4 regions of the Rahnella sp. CFA14(1/10) genome follow, and region 1 is predicted to be linked to each of the others. Evidence: predicted binding sites of a transcription regulator. Region 1 holds the regulator's gene; each other region holds the start of a gene.
What was found. The regulator PurR, encoded in region 1, represses purine synthesis genes. The targets are predictions, from matches to a motif close to CANGCAAACGTTTGCNTG.

Region 2: a site for PurR is predicted at 2,043-2,060, ahead of gcvT (glycine cleavage system aminomethyltransferase GcvT). Genes of this name have one in related genera too.
Region 3: a site for PurR is predicted at 1,589-1,606, ahead of serA (phosphoglycerate dehydrogenase). Genes of this name have one in related genera too.
Region 4: a site for PurR is predicted at 2,246-2,263, ahead of purE (5-(carboxyamino)imidazole ribonucleotide mutase). Genes of this name have one in related genera too.

What each region holds. Positions count from the first base shown of each region.
Region 1 covers NZ_SEWS01000001.1:248,689-253,917, forward strand. The annotation lists gene rnt (ribonuclease T) at 1-346, shown strand, start outside; gene EVX52_RS01190 (Grx4 family monothiol glutaredoxin) at 439-780, opposite strand; gene EVX52_RS01195 (C40 family peptidase) at 1,243-2,139, shown strand; gene EVX52_RS25730 (YnhF family membrane protein) at 2,305-2,424, opposite strand; gene purR (HTH-type transcriptional repressor PurR) at 2,729-3,754, shown strand; gene punR (DNA-binding transcriptional activator PunR) at 3,790-4,695, opposite strand; gene punC (purine nucleoside transporter PunC) at 4,832-5,229, shown strand, end outside.
Region 2 covers NZ_SEWS01000005.1:400,101-405,329, reverse strand. The annotation lists gene gcvP (aminomethyl-transferring glycine dehydrogenase) at 1-345, opposite strand, end outside; gene gcvH (glycine cleavage system protein GcvH) at 455-841, opposite strand; gene gcvT (glycine cleavage system aminomethyltransferase GcvT) at 902-1,999, opposite strand; gene ubiI (FAD-dependent 2-octaprenylphenol hydroxylase) at 2,310-3,536, opposite strand; gene ubiH (2-octaprenyl-6-methoxyphenyl hydroxylase) at 3,554-4,732, opposite strand; gene pepP (Xaa-Pro aminopeptidase) at 4,734-5,229, opposite strand, start outside.
Region 3 covers NZ_SEWS01000005.1:391,205-396,433, reverse strand. The annotation lists gene serA (phosphoglycerate dehydrogenase) at 267-1,505, opposite strand; gene rpiA (ribose-5-phosphate isomerase RpiA) at 1,856-2,518, opposite strand; gene EVX52_RS12720 (LysR family transcriptional regulator ArgP) at 2,746-3,648, shown strand; gene EVX52_RS12715 (oxidative stress defense protein) at 3,702-4,436, opposite strand; gene argO (arginine exporter ArgO) at 4,540-5,157, opposite strand.
Region 4 covers NZ_SEWS01000017.1:48,403-53,631, forward strand. The annotation lists gene ppiB (peptidylprolyl isomerase B) at 179-673, shown strand; gene lpxH (UDP-2,3-diacylglucosamine diphosphatase) at 685-1,407, shown strand; gene EVX52_RS24305 (tRNA-(ms[2]io[6]A)-hydroxylase) at 1,519-2,151, opposite strand; gene purE (5-(carboxyamino)imidazole ribonucleotide mutase) at 2,332-2,841, shown strand; gene purK (5-(carboxyamino)imidazole ribonucleotide synthase) at 2,838-3,902, shown strand; gene ybbP (putative ABC transporter permease subunit YbbP) at 4,023-5,229, opposite strand, start outside.

The sequences.
Region 1 (5,229 bases):
TAACCGTGCGATCATTGTGGCGCACAACGCGAATTTTGATCACAGTTTCCTCATGGCAGCGGCCGAACGTGCCGGGCTGAAACGTAATCCGTTCCACCCTTTTGCTACGTTTGATACTGCCGCGCTAAGCGGGCTGGTACTCGGGCAAACGGTGCTGGCAAAAGCCTGTATCAGTGCGGGTATCGATTTTGACAGCAGCCAGGCACATTCTGCGTTGTATGATACCGAGCGCACGGCCGAGTTGTTCTGCGAACTGGTAAACCGATGGAAACGCCTTGGCGGCTGGCCTCTGGTGCTTTCAGACGAACAAGCCGAAGACGAAACGGCGTCTGAAGAAAATCAGTAATGACGACTTTCCGGCGGACTGAAAACAAAAAAGAGCGACATCATGTCGCTCTTCATATTTTCCGGTCGAAAAGCCGGTGATCTTCCGTAGTATTACTCTTCAGAAGATTTGTATTTCTCAGCAGTTTCTTTGATCAACTGCTGCAGCTCGCCGCGCTGGAACATCTCAACCACGATGTCGCAGCCGCCAACCAGTTCGCCGTCCACCCACAATTGTGGGAACGTTGGCCAGTTAGCAAACTTTGGCATCTCAGCACGGATGTCCGGGTTCTGCAGGATATCCACGTAAGCAAAACGTTCGCCACAGGCAGAAAGCGCCTGAACAGCCTGAGCAGAGAAACCGCAGCTTGGCAGTTTTGGCGAACCTTTCATGTACAGCAGAATCGGGTTTTCAGAAACTTGCTTCTGAATCTTTTCAATAGTTGGAGTAGTCATTTCTTGCTTCCTCAAGCCGGTACAGGCTGTCACGATCATTGCTCTTCACGCGCAGCACAAAGAGACGGTGTACAATCACAATACCTTCTATTGTAACGACGGCAGCCATCAGATAAAAACGCCATTTTTTGTGGGGTCTTTCTCAGTGCTGACAATTTATTTAACCATTTTTAGCGGGTGCGCTCAGGCTCACATATTTAAACATTCATCGGGAATAACATTTCCGGCGTTCATCAATCCGATCAAATTTGCAGAATTCCACTGATTAACTCAAATATTAACATCATGAAAAACGGTCATTTTTTTGACTAAAAATGGCGGTTATTTCGACATAAAAAAAGCTATTAACTTTTTCTCACAATATGATCTAGAATCGAGGCAATTCGTGCTTTTTTGTCGGGTTCTTTTAGGCAATACTCTGACATCCCTGATGTTTAACCTACCACTCATGGTAACGAAGCTATGCGCTTACTGTTCACGCTTTTTGTGCTGCTCTTTACCCAGCTGTTTTTAAATATGGCACATGCGTCGCCACAGACTCGTGTCTCTGCCGATCAGCGTAAAAGTCATGTTAATCAGGCTGCGCCGGAAGAACGACGAAAGCGAAAAACGGTTGCTGCGAAAAACAGTAAAAAAACGAAAACCGCGCCCGTCACAGAACAAAAAACTCAGGATAAGAATTCGAAGAAGAAAGTGAAAAGCACCGAACTGGTTAAACGAAAGACCACGACGGAGAGAAGCGCCAAAACGCGGGCCGAAAGTAAAAAAGAAAAGACACTCAAGACCACGCGGGCCGAGAGCAAAACAGAGAGACATAGCAAAACCCGTGCCCTCGCGAAAAACAGCACGGAAAAGGCCGGTAAAAAAGAAGCCTATGGCCGGCACCGTAAAGGTAAGAAATTCGAAGAAGACAGCAAACCGATTACGCTAAGTGCAACACATAAAAAACGCTATCAGCATGCTCAGCAAACGGCCATGACCAAACTGATGCACCAGGTAGGAAAACCGTATCGCTGGGGCGGAACCTCGCCGAATACCGGTTTTGATTGCAGCGGCTTAGTTTATTATGCTTACAAAGATTTGATCCGTATAAAAATGCCACGTACAGCGAATGAAATGTATCACCTGCGCGATGCCGCTCCGGTCAAACGCGGCGAACTTGAAAGCGGTGATCTGGTGTTCTTCAGAATCAATAACCGCGGCGCGGCAGACCATGTTGGGGTTTACGTTGGCAACGGCAAGTTTATTCAGTCTCCAAGAACGGGCGAAGACATTAAAATTACTTCTCTTGGCGATGATTACTGGCAAGACCACTATGTAGGCGCACGTCGGGTAATGACCCCTAAAACGATCCGATAATAAACAATTCGTTAAGTCTGAAGGTTCGCTAATCAGCCATTGAATAGCATTTAACGAAGCGTTTCTGCAGGGAAGAACATCGGCGGTAACGGTCACTGCGTAACATTGAAAAGGGCGACGCCTGTGACAGGCGTCGCCCTTTTTTATGGCGGATCACTTATTGAATCAGTTCATTATTGCAGTGAAGCTGAAAGCGATAATCATAAGCAAAGCGCATACCGTGGTGATCAACGATAATTTCAGGTTGCTGTCCATCAAACCCCCTTTCGGATCAAATTGTGGCATTTCTTAATACCACACTCATTGTGTGCCAACGCATTTTCTCATAATTAACCTTTAAAATCTTGTGTTGAATGACAATGCGTTCCTGAGAATTTTGCTTCCACTTTCCTGCATTATAAGAGAAAATTGTCGGTTAACACGTCTGTGTGCCGGTCGATTTCACCCGAGAGCATTTCGCGCCTCATTCTGAAGAATCCACCCAATGATTTCACTGCCCTTTGAGAAGCCAGCAGTTAAATCCTCGCAGGCAAACGATTAACATAATGCTAACGTGCTGAAGCACGTGAGTTCAGGAGTCATTGTTTACATGGCAACGATTAAAGATGTCGCAAAGCGCGCTGGCGTTTCCACTACAACCGTGTCGCACGTCATCAATAAAACACGTTTCGTCGCCGAAGAAACCAAAGAAGCGGTTCTCCTTGCAATCAAAGAGTTACATTACTCTCCGAGTGCTGTAGCCCGCAGTCTGAAGGTCAATAACACTAAAACCATCGGCCTGCTGGCCACCTCAAGCGAAGCGCCCTATTTTGCCGAAGTGATTGAAGCCGTGGAAAACAGCTGCTTCTCCAAAGGCTATACGCTGATTTTGTGTAACTCGCATAATAACCTGGAGAAACAACAGGCCTACCTGCAAATGCTGGCGCAAAAACGCGTCGACGGCTTGCTGGTGATGTGCGCGGAATACCCTGATGAATTGCTCAATATGCTCGAAGAGTACCGCTCGATTCCCATGGTGGTCATGGACTGGGGTGAAGCACGCAAGAACTTTACCGACAGCATTATCGATAACGCTTTCGAAGGTGGTTACATGGCCGGTCGTTATCTGATTGAACGCGGTCATCGTGATATTGGCGTGATCCCCGGGCAACTGGCGCGTAATACCGGCGGCGGCCGCTTCCAGGGTTTTGTGAAAGCACTGACTGAAGCCAATATTCCTCTTCGTGACGAATGGGTAGTTCAGGGTGATTTCGAACCAGAGTCTGGCTACCAGGCAATGCATAAGATTCTGATGCAGAAGCATCGTCCGACTGCCGTATTTTGCGGCGGCGATGTGATGGCAATGGGTGCAATTTGTGCCGCAGACGAACTCGGCCTTCGCGTTCCTCAGGATATTTCCGTGATCGGGTACGACAATGTGCGTAACGCCCGTTACTTCTCCCCGGCGCTGACAACCGTGCATCAGCCGAAAGAACGTCTGGGTGAAATGGCCTTTACGATGTTACTGGACAGAATTGTCAGTAAGCGTGAAGAGTCCCAGACCATCGAAGTGCATCCGAAACTGGTCGAGCGCCGTTCAGTCGCCGACGGCCCGTACCGCGATTACCGTCGTTAACAAATAACAAACGCCTGCCTGTGCAGGCGTTTGTTCTAATCGCGCAGCCATTCCTGATTCATGGTGTCTGTATCGCCCATGTATTCCAACAGCCAGCTCAGTGAAGGTGAAGGATTGCTTTGATCCCACGTCAGGCAGCACGGGCTGTCAGGGAATATATTCTCCAGTGCCAGCACCTGTAATTTTCCCTGTTCAATCCACGGCATGACCCGGTGAACCGGCATCATACCCACGCATAAACCCTCAGTCAGGCATTCCAGCGCACAGGTCCAGTCCGGCACGACCAGACGCCGCTGGTTATCGAGCGTCCAGGTATCACGCTTAGGCAATGTCCGGGAAGTATCTTCCAGGCACAATGCCGGATAAGGTCGCAGTTGATCATCGTTCAGCGCACCGGATAGCTGCGCCAGCGGATGTTGCGGGCTGACGACACAATGCCAGTCCATAAATCCCATATCACGAAAACTGAAGCGCCCGCCAACCGGTATCGCGCGCGTAGCGCCGATCGCCACGTCTGCACGCCCGTCGACCAACGCATCCCAGACACCGTTAAACACTTCCGAGTGAATAATGAGTTCGGTATCCGCAAAATGGCGATAAAAATCGAGCACCAGACGCCGTGTCCGTGCGGGTTTGACAATCCGGTCGACCGCCACACGTAATTCGCCGCGCCAGCCGTTCGCCACCTGTTGACACTGCCGGCGGGTGGCTATCATTTTTTTTGTCATAACCCGTGCTTCATCGACAAAAACCTTTCCCGCTGGCGTCAGCACTACGTCACGATGTCGACGTTCAAACAACGGCACGGCCAGCCATTGTTCAAGCTGGCGGACGGTGTAACTGATGGCAGAAGGCACACGGTGTAAGTCCTGCGCAGCTGCACTAAAACTGCCGGTTCTTGCGACAGCATCAACCACTTCGAGAGCGTATTCTGACCACATAATCCAGCCTTCAATTTTTTTGATAGCAGAGTGCAAATATTAACGTTTCACAAGCCTGTTATCAAAGCGTTAAACTCCGCCCCCGGTATGAAATCTGCGTCACATCATCTGCAATAAATAAATTAACGAGACAATAATGAAACCCTCCTTTGGATTTATGCTCTATCTTGCGGGTCTGAGCATGCTGGGCTTTTTAGCCACCGATATGTATCTGCCTGCATTCAGTGCCATGCAAACCAGTCTGATGACCAGCCCCGGGATGATCAGCGCAAGTCTGAGCATTTTTCTCGGTGGATTTGCTGTTGGTCAGTTGCTGTGGGGGCCACTGTCGGACAGAATCGGCCGTAAACCGGTATTGCTTCTTGGTCTGATACTTTTTGCGTTCGGCTGTCTGGGTGTTATCTGGGTTGAGAATGTACGCGCTCTTCTGGCCCTGCGTTTCTTACAGGCCATAGGCGTGTGTGCTGCCGCAGTCACCTGGCAGGCTATCGTTGTTGACCGTTTTTCTGCCGATGTGGCAAAAAAAACTTTTGC
Region 2 (5,229 bases), on a different contig from region 1:
ATACGGCGTATAAGCGGTATACCAGCCCGGGTTCTCCAGCATGTTGCGCAGGATAACCGGCGGCGTCAGCACCGCGCTGTAACCCATACCAATGTAGGATTTATAACGTTGGTTCTGGCTGGCAATAGCTTTCAGCTCAGCCAGCGCCTGATGTTCAGTCACGGCATCGCCGACAGCCGGCGGGCCGGGTAACTGGATATCGACCGGAACGATCTGCTGGATCAGCGCATTTAAGGAATCCGCACCGACCGTTTCCAGCATCTGTTGCTGCTGCTGAGAAGACGGACCGATATGGCGGCCGATAAAAGCTTCGCTGTGTTCAAGTTGGCTGAGAGTCTGAGTCATTTGCTACGCATTCCTGAAATCTGCTGGAGGTGTCTTGGGATACTGACAAAAGCTACGGGTCTGGATCTGCCCCGCAAGCGGGTTACGGGGCGGGTAAAACAGTGTTTAATCAGTCTTCAATGGATGCTGAATAGGCTTGTGCATCAAGCAGGTTAGCCAGTTCGCTTTCATCTGATGCTTTAATCTGGAACAGGAAACCGGTGTCATATGGCTCGCTGTTGACCAGCTCCGGAGAACCTTCCAGTTCAGCGTTTACCGCAATGATTTCGCCGCTGATCGGAGAGTAAATGTCGGAAGCCGCTTTGACGGATTCCGCCACGGCGCAGTCTTCACCGGCGGCAACTTCACGGCCCACTTCCGGCAGATCAACAAATACCATGTCGCCCAGTAATTCCTGTGCGTGTTCGGTGATACCTACGGTGTAAATTCCGTTACCTTCTGAACGAATCCACTCGTGGGAAGACGCGTATTTCAAATCTGCTGGAACATTGCTCATTATATTTTCTCCAAAAAAGTGCTTAATTCAGCGTTAACTGGATAATTTTATGTCGGATTTTTACTGCGCCAGCGGTTTGCCGTTACGGACAAAACCTGGCTTCGTGACTTTCACCGGCATTTCGCGGTTACGGATTTGCACAATCGCGTGCCCGCCAATGCCCGCCGGAACGCGTGCCAGCGCAATACTGTAGCCCAGCGTCGGAGAGAATGAGCCGCTGGTGATCACGCCTTCCAGCGTGTTGCCCGCGCTGTCGGTGAATCGCACCGGCAGTTCGTTACGCAATACACCTTTCTCCGTCATCACCAGACCAACCAACTGTTCAGTGCCCTGCTCGCGCTGTCTTTCCAGTGCGTCACGGCCGATAAAATCACGATCTTCCGGTACCCAGGCGATAGTCCAGCCCATGTTGGCGGCCAGCGGTGATACGCCTTCATCCATTTCCTGACCGTAGAGATTCATGCCCGCTTCCAGACGCAAGGTGTCACGCGCGCCCAGACCGGCTGGCTTCACGCCTGCGGCCAGCAGTTTTTGCCAGAAATCAGCAACCTGCTCTTGCGGCAGCGCGATTTCATAACCCGCTTCGCCGGTGTAACCGGTGGTCGCGATAAACAGGTCGCCCGCCTGAACGCCGAAGAATGGCTTCATGCCCGCTACCGCTTGTTTTTGTTCAGCGGTAAACAGGGTTTCTGCTTTTTCTTTCGCATGAGGTCCCTGCACGGCAACCAGTGCCAGATCATCACGCACCGTCAGTTCGATACCGTACGGCTCTGCATGCTGCGAAATCCATGCCAGATCTTTCTCACGGGTCGCTGAGTTAACCACCAGACGGAAATAGTTTTCATTAAGGAAGTAAACGATCAGATCGTCAATGACGCCGCCGGAGGCATTGAGCATGCCGGTGTACAGCGCTTTACCCGGGGCAGTCAGTTTGGCGACATCGTTCGCCAGAAGATAACGGAGGAATTCACGGGTACGGGCACCGTGGAGATCGACAATGGTCATGTGCGAGACGTCAAACATACCGGCATCCTGACGCACAATGTGGTGTTCATCCAGCTGGGAGCCGTAATGCAAAGGCATCATCCAGCCGTGGAAATCGACCATACGCGCGCCGCACGCAACATGTTGTTCATAAAGCTGAGTCTGCTTAACCATCTTATTCCTCATTTCATTAAGTGCATAAACAGCACACCGCGCAAACGATACCCTTTGCCTGAACTTACCACTGAATCTCCCTGCTAACCATAAGTTAAAATATGCAGAGCGGTGGGAATGTCAGTGATTTCACAGGGGCATTTTGCAGAGTTTTTGACTGGTAAACTGGGGTTTGTGGCGCAAAATCTACAAATAAACAGCAAAAGTGTCGATGTTATATAACGACAAGGCCGGATTTCTCACCATTTGCAGAATGAGAAATCCGGCCCCGGATTAGAAAATGTAATGGAAAATTTTAGCTGAAATTAGATTATTTCAATCGAAGCGATGGCTCCTGTAACCATTCAGGTAAATCATTGAGCCCCATTGCCTGTCGGACCAGCTTCGGTTTGACACCCGGCAGGGAATCCGCCAGCGTCAGGCCGATATCGCGCAGCAGTTTTTTGGCAGGATTGTCACCGGCAAACAGTTCGCGAAAGCCCTGCATTCCGGCAAGCATCAGCGCTGCGCTGTGTTTGCGGCGGCGCTCATAACGGCGCAGATACATATGCTGGCCAAAATCCTTGCCTTCTTTTTGCAGACGTTTGATTTCGGAGACCAGTTCAGCAGCATCCATAAAGCCTAAGTTGACACCCTGCCCGGCCAGCGGATGCACGGTGTGTGCCGCATCCCCGACCAGCGCCAGACGTTGTCCGGCGAAGCTGCGGGCATAACGTCCGGTCAGCGGGAAGGTCAGACGATCGCTTTCTACTGCACAAACACCAAGGCGCAGGTCAAAGGTGCTGGCGAGAATTTTGTTGAATGCTTCTGGCTCCAGCGCCCTCAGGCGCTGCGCTTCATCCGGAGATACTGACCAGACAATAGAAGACAAATGTGTATCCGCCAGCGGCAGAAATGCCAGAATGCCTTCACCGTGGAATACCTGCCGTGCCACAGACTGGTGCGGTTCTTCCGTGCGGATGGTCGCCACCAGTGCATGATGGCGGTAATCCCAAAAGGTCAGTGGAATATCGGCGTGCTGACGCAGCCATGACTGTGCACCATCCGCTCCCACGACTAAGCGCGCACTGAGCTGACGATCATCATTGAGGGTAATGAAGGCTTCATTTTCACCCCATGCCACATTTTTCAATGTGGCTGATGTGAGCAGTGTAATGTCAGAAGATTTTTCCGCATGCTGCCACAAGGCACGGTGGATCACCTGATTTTCGATGATGTGCCCCAGATGGCTGAAACCGTATTCTTCGCCACGGAATGCAATTTTACCGAAGCTGTCGCGATCCCAGACTTCCATCCCCTGATAAGCATTGGCACGCTGAGCGATGATGCTGTCCCAGACACCCATATATTTCAGCAGGCGTTCACTGGCAGCATTGATCGCCGAAACCCGTAAACCCGGCTGTTCCGGCAACGGCGTATCGAGATCCGGCTGCTGGTTTTCCAGTACAGCAACGCGCAAACCGCTGCCCTGTAATCCGCACGCCAGCGCCAGACCCACCATTCCGCCACCGGCGATAACCACATCAAAAGATTGCATAATTTTTCCTGTAAGGATTAACGGTCAACCCAGCCCAGCGTCCGGCGGGTAAACGCATCACGTAGCGGCGTAATGCCTTCCATCGCCAGTAAACCAAGATTACGTCCGACCATTAATGGCAGCCAGCGGTTGGCAAAGAGATGGATCAGGCCATCCGTGACGCCGATGGTCGCCTGCTGATCAGGCTGACGGCGCCGCTGATATTCACTCAGCACAGGGTAACTGCCGACGTCGGTGCCTTGTACGGCAGCATGGGCCAGCGTTTCCGCCAGCGTGATGACATCACGCAGACCGAGGTTAAAACCCTGTCCCGCAATCGGATGCAGCGTTTGCGCCGCGTTACCCACCAGCGCCAGACGGTGACTGATATGGCTGTTAGCTTTTTGTAATTGCAGCGGATAACTGAAACGTTTACCGGCCTGGTTTAAGGTGCCCAGACGCCAGCCGAACGCTTTTTGCAACGCACTGAGAAACTGCGCTTCGCTCCAGTTATCGATTTCTTCTTTCGCTTCTCGCGGATGACACCAGACCAGGGAACTGCGGCCGTCGGACATCGGAAGCAGGGCCAGCGGTCCGTGCTGAGTGAAACGCTCAAACGCGCGGCCGTTGTGCGGCTCGCCGGTCGCAACGTTGGTGATGACGGCAATCTGTCCGTAATCTTCACGTTGCCAGCCAATATTGCAGGCTTTTGCCAGCGAAGAATGGGAACCGTCAGCGGCCACCAAAAGCTGTGCAGTCAGAACTTGACCATCGTCGAGCGTCACGCTGGCGGAATCTTGCAAACGCGTGACATCCGTCACTTTCGCCGGACAATGCAACGTCACACCGGGAGCATTTTTCAGCATGGCAAAAAGACGCTTGCCCACTTCGTGCAGCTCAACCACCTGTCCCAGCGCTTCAACGCCATAATGCGCGGCATTAAGATTGACAAAAGCCGCGTGACCACGATCGCTGACGTGGATATCGCGGATTGGTGTGGCGATCGCCGCCAGCGCAGGCCAGATCCCCACCCGGGATAATTGCTGGCAGGTTCCCTGCGCCAGTGCGATCGAACGGGCATCAAAACCCGGATGCCCGTGATGCTCCGGCGCAGTGGCTTCCACCAGATGCACCGGCAAACGTCCCTGCGTCAGTGCAGAAATCGCCAGCGCCAGCGTGGCACCGGTCATTCCGCCGCCAACAATTACAATACTCATATTATTTCTGTGCCGCCGCCATTAACGCTTCAATATCATCGGCTTCTTTCACCACATCGCCGGTCAGAATTTCAATACCGGTAGCGGTGATCAGAATGTCGTCCTCGATGCGGATACCGATACCGCGGTACGCTTCCGGTACGTCAGCGTCCGGCGCAATATACAGGCCCGGTTCAACGGTCAGCACCATGCCCGGTTCCAGCGTCCGGCTGCGATCAACTGAACCGTAATGGCCGACGTCATGAACGTCCAGTCCCAGCCAGTGAGATAAACCGTGCATGAAGAACTGGCGGTGAGCCTGTTCAGCGTAAAGGGTTTCAACATCGCCTTTCATGACACCGAGTTTTACCAGACCTTCAATCATCACGCGTACTGCCGCTTCGGTCGCAGCCTGAATGCTGCTGCCCGGGCCGAAGACTGCCAGCGCTTTATATTCTGAGGCCAGCACGATGTCATAGATTTCACGCTGCGCTTTACTGAATTTACCGTTCACCGGG
Region 3 (5,229 bases), on a different contig from region 1:
TCGCGCTTATCAAGACTGTTAATTTAACACCCGGTTCGCCGGGTGTTTTTTTCTCCGTTTATCCGCCCGAGGTACTGACAGATGATCCTGCGCCGCTACCTGTTCGAAATCACTTTTTCATCAGTGATCCTCTGTGGTCTGATCACCCTGTCTTTTTACTTCTGACGTTTTGATTCCCGCGTTCACCAGCGGATATTGTTTATTACCCTGATGCCAGAAACAAAAAAACCGCCTTCCGGCGGCTTTGTCATTTATGGCTGATATGCTCAGTAAAGCAAACGGGCACGAATGGTTCCCGGAATTGCCTTCATCAGTTGCAGTGCGGTATTCAGCGTCGTGGTATCTGTTTCAGCATCGATAACGACATAACCGATTTCAGGGCTGGTTTGCAGATACTGTGCGGCGATATTAATCCCTTGCTCCGCGAAAATCTGGTTGATGCTGGTCAGCACCCCCGGACGGTTTTCATGGATATGCAACAGACGGCTGGCTTTCTCGGTATGCGCAGGCAGAGAGGCTTCCGGGAAGTTAACCGCTGACAGGGTTGAACCGTTGTCAGAGTATTTCGCCAGTTTACCTGCCACCTCAAGGCCGATACCTTCCTGCGCTTCCATTGTCGAGCCACCGATGTGTGGCGTCAGCAGGACGTTGTCGAATTCACACAACGGAGAATTGAACGGATCACTGTTGGTCGCCGGTTCTTCCGGGAAGACGTCAATCGCCGCGCCGGAAAGATGTTTGCTGCGCAGTGCATCACACAGCGCCGGAATGTCGATAACGGTGCCGCGTGAGGCATTGATTAGCAGCGCGCCCGGTTTCATCTGGGCCAGCTGCGCCTCCGAAATCATGTCTTTCGTACCGGCAGTTTCCGGCACATGCAAGGTGACCACGTCGCTGGTGTTAAGCAATTCTTCCAGCGTCGCAATCGGCTGCGCATTACCCAATGGCAGTTTGCTTTCGATGTCGTAATAGAAGACGCGCATCCCCAGGCTTTCCGCCAGGATCCCCAGCTGCGTACCAATGTGGCCGTAACCAATGATCCCCAGACGCTTGCCACGCGCTTCGAATGAACCGACTGCCAGTTTGTTCCACACACCACGGTGCGCTTTCGCATTCGCTTCAGGAATACCGCGCATCATCAGCAACATTTCGCCCAGCACCATTTCCGCAACCGAACGGGTATTGGAGAACGGTGCGTTAAAGACCGGAATACCACGACGGGTCGCAGCTTTAAGATCCACCTGATTGGTGCCGATGCAGAAACATCCAACAGCCACCAGTTTTTCTGCTGCCTGGAACACTTCTTCAGTCAGCTGAGTACGCGATCGGAGTCCAACAAAGTGCGCGTCACGGATCGATTCTTTCAGCGATTGCGTGTCTAAAGCACCTTTGTGAAATTCAATATTGGTGTAACCCGCGGCACGGAGTGTATCAACCGCACTTTGGTGGACGCCTTCCACTAACAAAAACTTAATCTTGTCTTTCTCAAGTGATACTTTTGCCATTTCCCGACCCTATAATTTTCTGACTGAATTCAAACTGCATGGTGACTGCTCACAGTCAACATAACAAAAAATCCGCCATCATCAATACAAACGATTGCCTGCCCCCCAGCAGAAGGCTCAGCGCACCTGTTGGTTTTTAGCATTTCATGCTGGTTAGATTTTGCTGAGCCAGACGTTCAGGAGGAGAAATACAGGAATGTGACATAAGTCACCAAATTAAAGCTTTTAAATAAAAGATGATTCAGTCGGAAAATTATCATCTTCATAACATTGCGTTATGACAGCGGGATGACGAGGCGGAGACTGGCTGCCCGGGACAAAAGCAGCCAGATCTTCTGCTTATAGGCTGATTACTTCAGTTTGATGGTTTTGACACCTTCGGAAGTCCCGACCAGCGCCACATCAGCCCCCCGGTTGGCGAACAGACCGACAGTCACCACACCGGCAATACTGTTGATCTTATTTTCCATCGCGACAGCATCAAGAATATTCAGGTTGTGCACATCCAGGATCACGTTGCCGTTGTCTGTCAGTACATTCTGACGGTATTCCGGCAGGCCGCCGAGTTTCACCAGTTCACGCGCCACGTAAGAACGAGCCATCGGGATCACTTCAACAGGCAACGGGAATTTACCCAACACATCCACCTGCTTAGAGGCATCCACAATGCAGATGAATTTTTTGGCAATCGCGGCAATGATTTTTTCACGGGTCAGCGCCGCGCCGCCGCCTTTGATCATTTGCATTGCGCCATTGATTTCATCTGCACCGTCAACATACACATCCAGCGAATCCACTTCGTTGCTGTCGAAAACATGGATGCCTAAGCTTTTCAGTTTTGCAGTTGAGGCGTCGGAGCTGGAAACGGCGCCTTCTATCTGGCCTTTGATGGAACCCAGTGCATCGATGAAATGCGCGGCAGTGGATCCGGTGCCGACACCGACAATGGTGCCCGGCGTCACGTAATCCAGCGCGGCCCAACCGACTGCTTTTTTCAATTCTTCCTGCGTCATAATGGCTTCTCTGTCTGATAACACGAAAGTGGCGTGAATGGTTCGGTGAAACGAAGAGTGCGGGTGATTATAAAGCATGTCCCGGCAGATTGGGCAGTCAAGAGCGTGACCAGATCACACTTATTAAGTGCAATTGTGTTGCAAACACCCCGATTTTCCTCACCACAAAACCTGACAATCTGTGGCATAGTGTCCCGATAACATTGAATCCAAGGGACAGAACTCCGATGAAACGCCCGGACTATAGAACGCTGCAGGCACTGGACGCGGTGATCCGTGAGCGCGGTTTTGAACGCGCAGCACAGAAGCTTTGCATCACACAATCGGCAGTCTCTCAGCGCATTAAGCAACTGGAAAATTTGTTCGGCCAGCCGCTGCTGGTCCGTACCGTTCCCCCCCGTCCGACTGAACAGGGGCAGAAATTGCTGGCCTTGTTACATCAGGTGGAATTACTGGAAGAAGAGTGGCTGGGCAGCGACAGCAATCACGAAAGCAACGATACACCGCTGTTGCTTTCACTGGCAGTCAACGCCGACAGTCTGGCAACCTGGTTACTGCCTGCGCTGAAATCGGTGCTGGTCGATTCCCCTATCCGTCTTAATTTACAGGTGGAAGACGAAACCCGAACGCAGGAGCGCTTGCGTCGCGGCGAAGTCGTCGGTGCGGTGAGTATACAGCCACAGCCACTGCCGAGTTGTCTGGTGGATCAGCTCGGTGCACTGGATTATTTGTTTGTGGGTTCCAAACCTTTCGCTGATCGCTATTTTCCGAACGGCGTCACCCGCTCCGCCTTACTGAAAGCACCGGCGGTGGCATTTGACCATCTTGATGATATGCATCAGGCCTTCCTGCAACAGAACTTCGATTTATCGCCTGGCAGCGTGCCGTGCCATATCGTTAACTCATCGGAAGCGTTCGTACAACTGGCCCGTCAGGGCACCACCTGCTGCATGATCCCGCATTTACAGATTGAGAAAGAACTGGAAAGCGGTGAGCTGATCGACCTGACGCCGGGTCTTTTCCAGCGCCGTATGCTTTACTGGCACCGTTTTGCACCGGAAAGCCGCATGATGCGCAAAGTGACCGATGCCCTGCTGGCACACGGCCATCAGGTGTTGCGTCAGGACTGATTTGCCTGGCGAAAACAGAAATAAAAAACCCGCCGGAGCGGGTTTTTTCATATTTACTGTGCGGGAGCCTGAGGCTGCAATTCGAAAACGACATCGACCTGATCGTCGAAGTGAATGCTTTGCTGCTCGTAGGTTTGCGCCACATCGCTCTGGCCTGCGGCTTCAGCCGTTTTATACATACGTGCAACCGGCATCGGCTGGTAGTTAGCAACGTGGTAACGGATGCTGTAAACCGGCCCCAGTTTGGTATGGAAACCTTCGGCCAGTGATTTTGCCTGCTGCGTGGCATTTTCGATGGCTTTCTGACGTGCTTCATCGCGGAATTTATCCGGATTGGCAACACCCAGTTCAACCGCACGCACTTCATTCAGACCTGATTTCAGTGCGCCATCCAGCAGTTCGTTCAGTTTGTCCAGCTGACGTAATGTTACCTGAACCTGACGTACTGCACGGTAGCCTTTCAGCTGCGACGTGCCGTCTTTCAGATAGTTGTATTCCGGCTGAGTACGCAGGTTGGCAGCATTAATATCTTTTTTCTCAATGCCGTTTTTTTGCAGGAAAGCAAAGTATTCCGCCACGCGTTCATCAGCCTGCTTCTTGGCGCTGGCCGAATCATTCGCTGACACGCTGACTTCAATCGCCAGCGTCGCGATATCCGGCGTGGCATCCACGCTTGCGGTGCCTGACGTGACGACGTGCGGCCCGGCAGGTAATTCTGCCGCCTGTAACGTCAACGGTAATGTCCCTAATCCCAACATCGCTGCTACAGCCAATGCTTTCAGTTTCACAGTGCCTCCATTAATCATCAAAGATCTGGCAATAGATAGGTCAAACAATCTGCGAAACCGTAGCATAATCCGTTGCAACAGAAACTAAGATTAGTGACAAAACTCAAAATACCCCGGTCTGACGGGCCAGTTGTATTGCAATCCCCCACATAATGACGCCGACGATAAAGTTTATCACCCGCTGCACTTTGCCGGTATTAAGCCATGGCGCGAGCATAGCGGCGAGAATAGCCAGCCCGAAGAACCATATCACTGACGCACTGACGGCACCGAGCGCAAACCACGAACGCTCATCATGGCTCAGGCTGCCGCCCAGACTGCCAAGCACCACGAATGTATCAAGATAAACGTGCGGATTCAGCCAGGTCACCGCCAGCATGCTGACGACAATTTTCCAGCGACTTTGCTTCGCCACTTCAGCCTGAGCCAGTTCGGGATTTTTGCTGAATGCCGTACGAAATGCACCCCAGCCATACCACAGTAAAAATGCCACACCGCCCCAGCTCACCAGCAACAGTAACGTCGGGGATTGGCTCAGCAACGCGCTGCCGCCAAAAATACCGCCGCAAATCAGCGCAATGTCACTCAGCGCGCACAAGCCGGCGATCATCAGATGATACTGACGGCGGATGCCCTGATTCATCACAAATGCATTTTGCGGGCCAATCGGTAAAATCATCGCGGCGCTCATCGCCAGTCCTTGCAGGAAAATTGCCAGCATAGGGATATCCTTCAGAGAATCAGTAACAGAGATTGCGCGCAGTGTAAGGGCTTAGCGGGCATAAGAGGAAAT
Region 4 (5,229 bases), on a different contig from region 1:
CGACACTAACGCGTATAATATAACGAAAATGATTTCACCGAAACGCCATAAGGCCACCGGACGGGCTTTAGTCATCACAAAGCCACTGCTGACGGCAACTTTTGAGTTATGGTATAAGAAAAGGCTATAGTAGCCGCTCTTACTAAGAGCACACATCAACATTAGCAGGATGATAAATATGGTCACTTTCCACACTAACCACGGCGACATCATCATTAATACTTTCGCTGACAAAGCGCCAGCCACCGTTGAAAACTTCCTGAACTATTGCCGTAAAGGCTTCTACGACAACACTATTTTCCACCGTGTGATTAACGGTTTCATGATCCAGGGCGGCGGTTTTGAGCCAGGCATGAACCAGAAAAACACCGATGCGCCTATCAATAATGAAGCAGACAATGGTCTGAAAAATACCAAAGGCACGCTGGCAATGGCGCGTACCAACGATCCGCACTCCGCCACGGCTCAGTTCTTCATCAACGTCACTGACAACGATTTCCTGAACCACAGCGGCAAAAATGCGCAAGGTTGGGGTTACTGCGTATTCGCAGAAGTGGTCGAAGGCATGGATGTGGTTGACGCGATCAAAGCCGTCAAAACCGGCCGCAGCGGCATGCACCAGGACGTTCCAAAAGAAGATGTTGTGATCAAAAGCGTCACAGTCAGCGAATAATCAACGTCGGGATGACCACGTTTTTTATTGCAGATATCCATCTTTGCGCACAGGAACCGGCAATCACTGCCGGTTTTCTGCGTTTTCTGCGCGAAGATGCGCCGCAGGCTGATGCCCTGTACATTCTCGGTGACCTGTTTGAAGCCTGGATAGGCGACGATGATCCGCAGCCGCTTCATGCCGAGATCGCCGCAGCACTCAATCAGTTACACCAGCAAGGCGTACCCTGCTTTTTCATTCATGGTAACCGCGATTTTCTGCTCGGCAGACGCTTCGCACGCGACAGCCTGATGACATTGCTGCCGGAAAAAAAAGTGCTTGAGCTGTATGGCCGCCGCGTCCTGATCCTGCACGGTGATACCCTGTGTACCGATGATGTCGCGTATCAAAATTTCCGCAAAAAAGTCCACAACCCGCTGATCCAAAAACTTTTCCTGATGCTGCCGCTGAAATGGCGGCTGGCGATTGCCGCCAGAATGCGCGCCAACAGCAAAGCCTCAAATCAGGGTAAGTCACTGGATATTATGGATGTGAACCCGCAGGCAGTGATCAGCGAAATGCAGACGTCAGGCGTAGAATGGATGATTCACGGCCATACCCATCGTCCGGCGATCCACGAGGTGGCGTTGCAGAATAAAACCGGGCACCGGGTGGTACTCGGTGCCTGGCACGAAGAAGGCTCGATGGTCAAGGTGACTGCCGACAACGTGGAACTGATCAGCTTCCCGTTTTGAGTCACCCTCCCATTACCCTGAATAATGTTGAGTTGCCGAAGGCAACAAGTTTGTGAATCCCCGGGAGCTTAGCTGGCTCAGTGACCAGGGCGAATGAACGCAGTCAACATATCAGCAGCCTGAAGTATGAAGGGTAACAGGTACGCCGCTGTGGAAGCGGAATTGCTCATCCGGCGTGAGGATCAGTTCCGCTTCAATTCTGCCAAACTCCTCTACCCGTTCACGGATATCCGTTCCGGCATACTGTTCTGCCAGCGCCAGGTAATCGGCAAAATGCCGTGATTCAGAACGCAGCAGTGAGGTATAAAAGCGCGATAAGGTTTCATCGAGATGTGGCGCAATTTTGGCAAAGCGCTCGCAGGAACGCGCTTCGATGTACGCTCCGATAATCAGCCGGTCAACCAGAATATTCAGATCATCATGATGACGGGTATGTTTGATCATCCCGCTGGCATAGCGCGACGGTGAAAGCTGGGTATAAGTAATATTGCGTTTTTGCATGATTTCCACCACCTGCTCAAAGTGGTGAAGCTCTTCCCGTGCCAGACGGGCCGCGCAAAACAGCAGTTCAGTGCGCTCAAGATATTTGGTCATCAGGCTCATCGCCGTTGCCGCCGCTTTCTTTTCACAGTTGGCGTGATCAATCAGCATCACCGTCTGATTTTCCAGCGCCACATCGACCCAGATAGCAGGGGTTTCACAGTGAAGAAAATCATAAATCGGTGCCAGTAAAGCCTGCGTCATAAATCAGTTTCCAGTCAGATTTGTCATTAACAGCGTGAGGGGGATTATACAAATCTGCCGCCAACTTCTCATCAAAAATGCGCGGTTTTCCGGCGACGCAACCGTTTTCCTCCCTCACGGAGCATGCTATCATTTGCGCCCTCGCAGTTTCTATTTCCGAATCACAGGAGCTTTACAGACATGTCATCCAACGTTACCCCGGCAAAAATCGCCATCGTTATGGGGTCAAAAAGTGACTGGGCGACCATGCAGTTCGCCGCCGACGTCCTCACAACGCTGAATATTCCTTTCCATGTCGATATCGTCTCCGCTCACCGTACGCCGGACAAGTTATTTACTTTCGCTGAGCAGGCTTCCGCTAACGGATTTGATGTGATCATCGCGGGTGCCGGTGGCGCAGCGCATTTACCGGGCATGCTGGCGGCGAAGACGCTGGTACCGGTGTTGGGTGTTCCGGTGCAAAGTGCGGCACTCAGTGGCATCGACAGCTTATATTCCATCGTGCAGATGCCGCGTGGCATTCCGGTCGGTACGCTGGCGATTGGTAAAGCGGGTGCGGCTAACGCGGCGCTACTGGCGGCACAGATTCTGGCGCTGCATGATGCTGAAATCGCCAAAAATCTGGCGACATGGCGCACTACACAAACGGACGAAGTGCTGAATAATCCCGATCCGCGGGAGGAAGCATGAAACCGGTTTGCGTACTCGGAAACGGCCAGTTAGGCAGAATGCTGCGTCAGGCCGGTGAACCACTGGGCATCGCCGTATATCCCGTCGGCCTGGATGCCGAGCCGGAAGCCGTACCGTATCAGCAAAGCGTCATCACTGCTGAAATCGAGCGCTGGCCGGAAACTGCCCTGACCCGTGAACTGGCGACGCATAATGCGTTCGTCAACCGCGATATTTTCCCGCGTCTGGCCGACCGCCTGACGCAAAAACAGTTACTGGATCAACTCGGCCTGGCAACCGCACCATGGCAATTGCTGGCCGATGTTGCCCAATGGCCGCAGGTTTTCTCACAGCTGGGTGAACTGGCGATTGTGAAACGTCGTGTTGGCGGTTACGACGGCCGGGGTCAGTGGCGTCTGCGTTCAGGCGAAGAAAATACGCTGCCGCAGGATTGCTACGGCGAATGCATCGTTGAGCAGGGCATCAATTTCTCCGGTGAAGTCTCGCTGGTGGGTGCGCGCGGACACGACGGCAAAACGGTCTTTTATCCGCTGACCCACAACCTGCATCAGGACGGTATTTTGCGCACCAGCGTTGCGCTGCCACAGCCGGATGCTAATCTGCAACGGCAGGCAGAAGGCATGCTGTCGGCCATCATGAACGAACTGAAATATGTCGGCGTGATGGCGATGGAATGTTTCGTGGTCAGCGAAGGGTTGCTGATCAACGAGCTGGCGCCGCGTGTGCATAACAGCGGACACTGGACGCAAAACGGCGCATCCTACAGTCAGTTTGAAATGCATCTGCGCGCCATTCTCGATCTGCCACTGCCGAAACCGGTAGTGAGTTCGCCGTCGGTGATGGTGAATCTGATTGGCACCGATGTATCAGAAAAATGGCTGAGTCTGCCGCTGGTCAATCTACACTGGTATGAGAAAGACGTGCGTCCGGGTCGTAAAGTCGGACACCTGAATCTCAACGACGCCAGCGCCAGCCTGCTGAAAGACACTCTCAACGCACTGGTCCCGATGCTGCCGCCAGAATACGCCAGCGGCATTGAATGGGCAGTTGATAAGCTTTGATTTGATCGACTCCCTCCCCTGCGAAGGGGGAGGAGAAAAGCGCGATCGGCTCCCTCCCCTGCGATGAACTGAACCCCTAAACCTGGACACCCGGTTAGCGCAGGGGGAGGCGTTTAGAAACTACGAGTCGTATTGCCTGAACAACGCCCGTCCCCGCAGCAATCTGACACCCAGCCAGCCACCGCAAACTGACAACAGCACCGCCCCGACGACCGGAACCGCAATCCACATCAGATAATTCGGCTCCCACGGGAAATCAAACACTTTGCGTTGCAGCAGCCATAACGCGGCTTCCGCACCGATTGCGGCGGCGATCCCGGCCACCAGCCCGAGCACGGCAAATTCACACCACAGTGTCCGGTGGAGCATTTTTTTGCTGGCACCCAGCGTACGGTAAACAATCAGTTCCTGACGGCGCTGATGCATGCCGACCTGAATCTGCGCCAGCAACAGCAATCCGCCACACAGCATCACCAGGATCACCATCACTTCCAGCGCCCTGCTGACCTGCTGTAATACCTGCCCGACCTGACGCAGAATCGCGCCGATATCCAGCAAACTCAGCGTCGGGAACTGGCGGTTAAGCTGCGTGATAGTGCTGATATCGCCATGATAGCGGAAGCTGGTCAGCCAGCTTTGCGGTTGTGCATCCAGCGCACCAGGCGGGAAGATAAAGTAGAAATTCGGCTTCAGGCTGTCCCAGTCTACTTTCCGCAGGCTGGTAATTCTGGCACTGAATTCCTGCGTATCGCCGCTGAACATCACGGTATCACCGAGTTTAAGCCCCAGTCTTCCCGCCAGCCCTTCGTCAATTGACACTTCACCGGCTTTCGGCGGCCCGTTGCCTGCCACCAGCGGATTGTGATCCGGCAAGCCCTGCATCCAGGTCAGATTCAGCTCACGGTTCACCGCTTCCCCGCCCGCATCGTCCGGTCTGATGATATCCGTGGCCACTTTATCGTTAATCTTTGTCAGGCGAACCCGCACAATCGGATAGAAGGTTTCCGGCTCAGCGTTATGCTGATGCAGGAAATCCGTTACCTGTGGGATCTGCTCTTTGGTGATATTAAGCAGGAAGTAATTCGGACTGTCCGGCGGCAGTTGTTGTTCCCAGCGGTCCAGCAAATCACCACGCATCACCAGCAGTAACGCCAGCAACATAAACGACATTGAGAACGCCGCCAGCTGACTGAGTGTTACCCACGGCTGGCGCAGCAGGCGGTTAACCGCCAGACGCAGCGGTAACTGACGGAGCGTCAGCTTGCGTAACAGCATCAGTGCTCCCCAGCCAGTCACACCGAGCAGTAACGAAAGCACCAGCACGCCT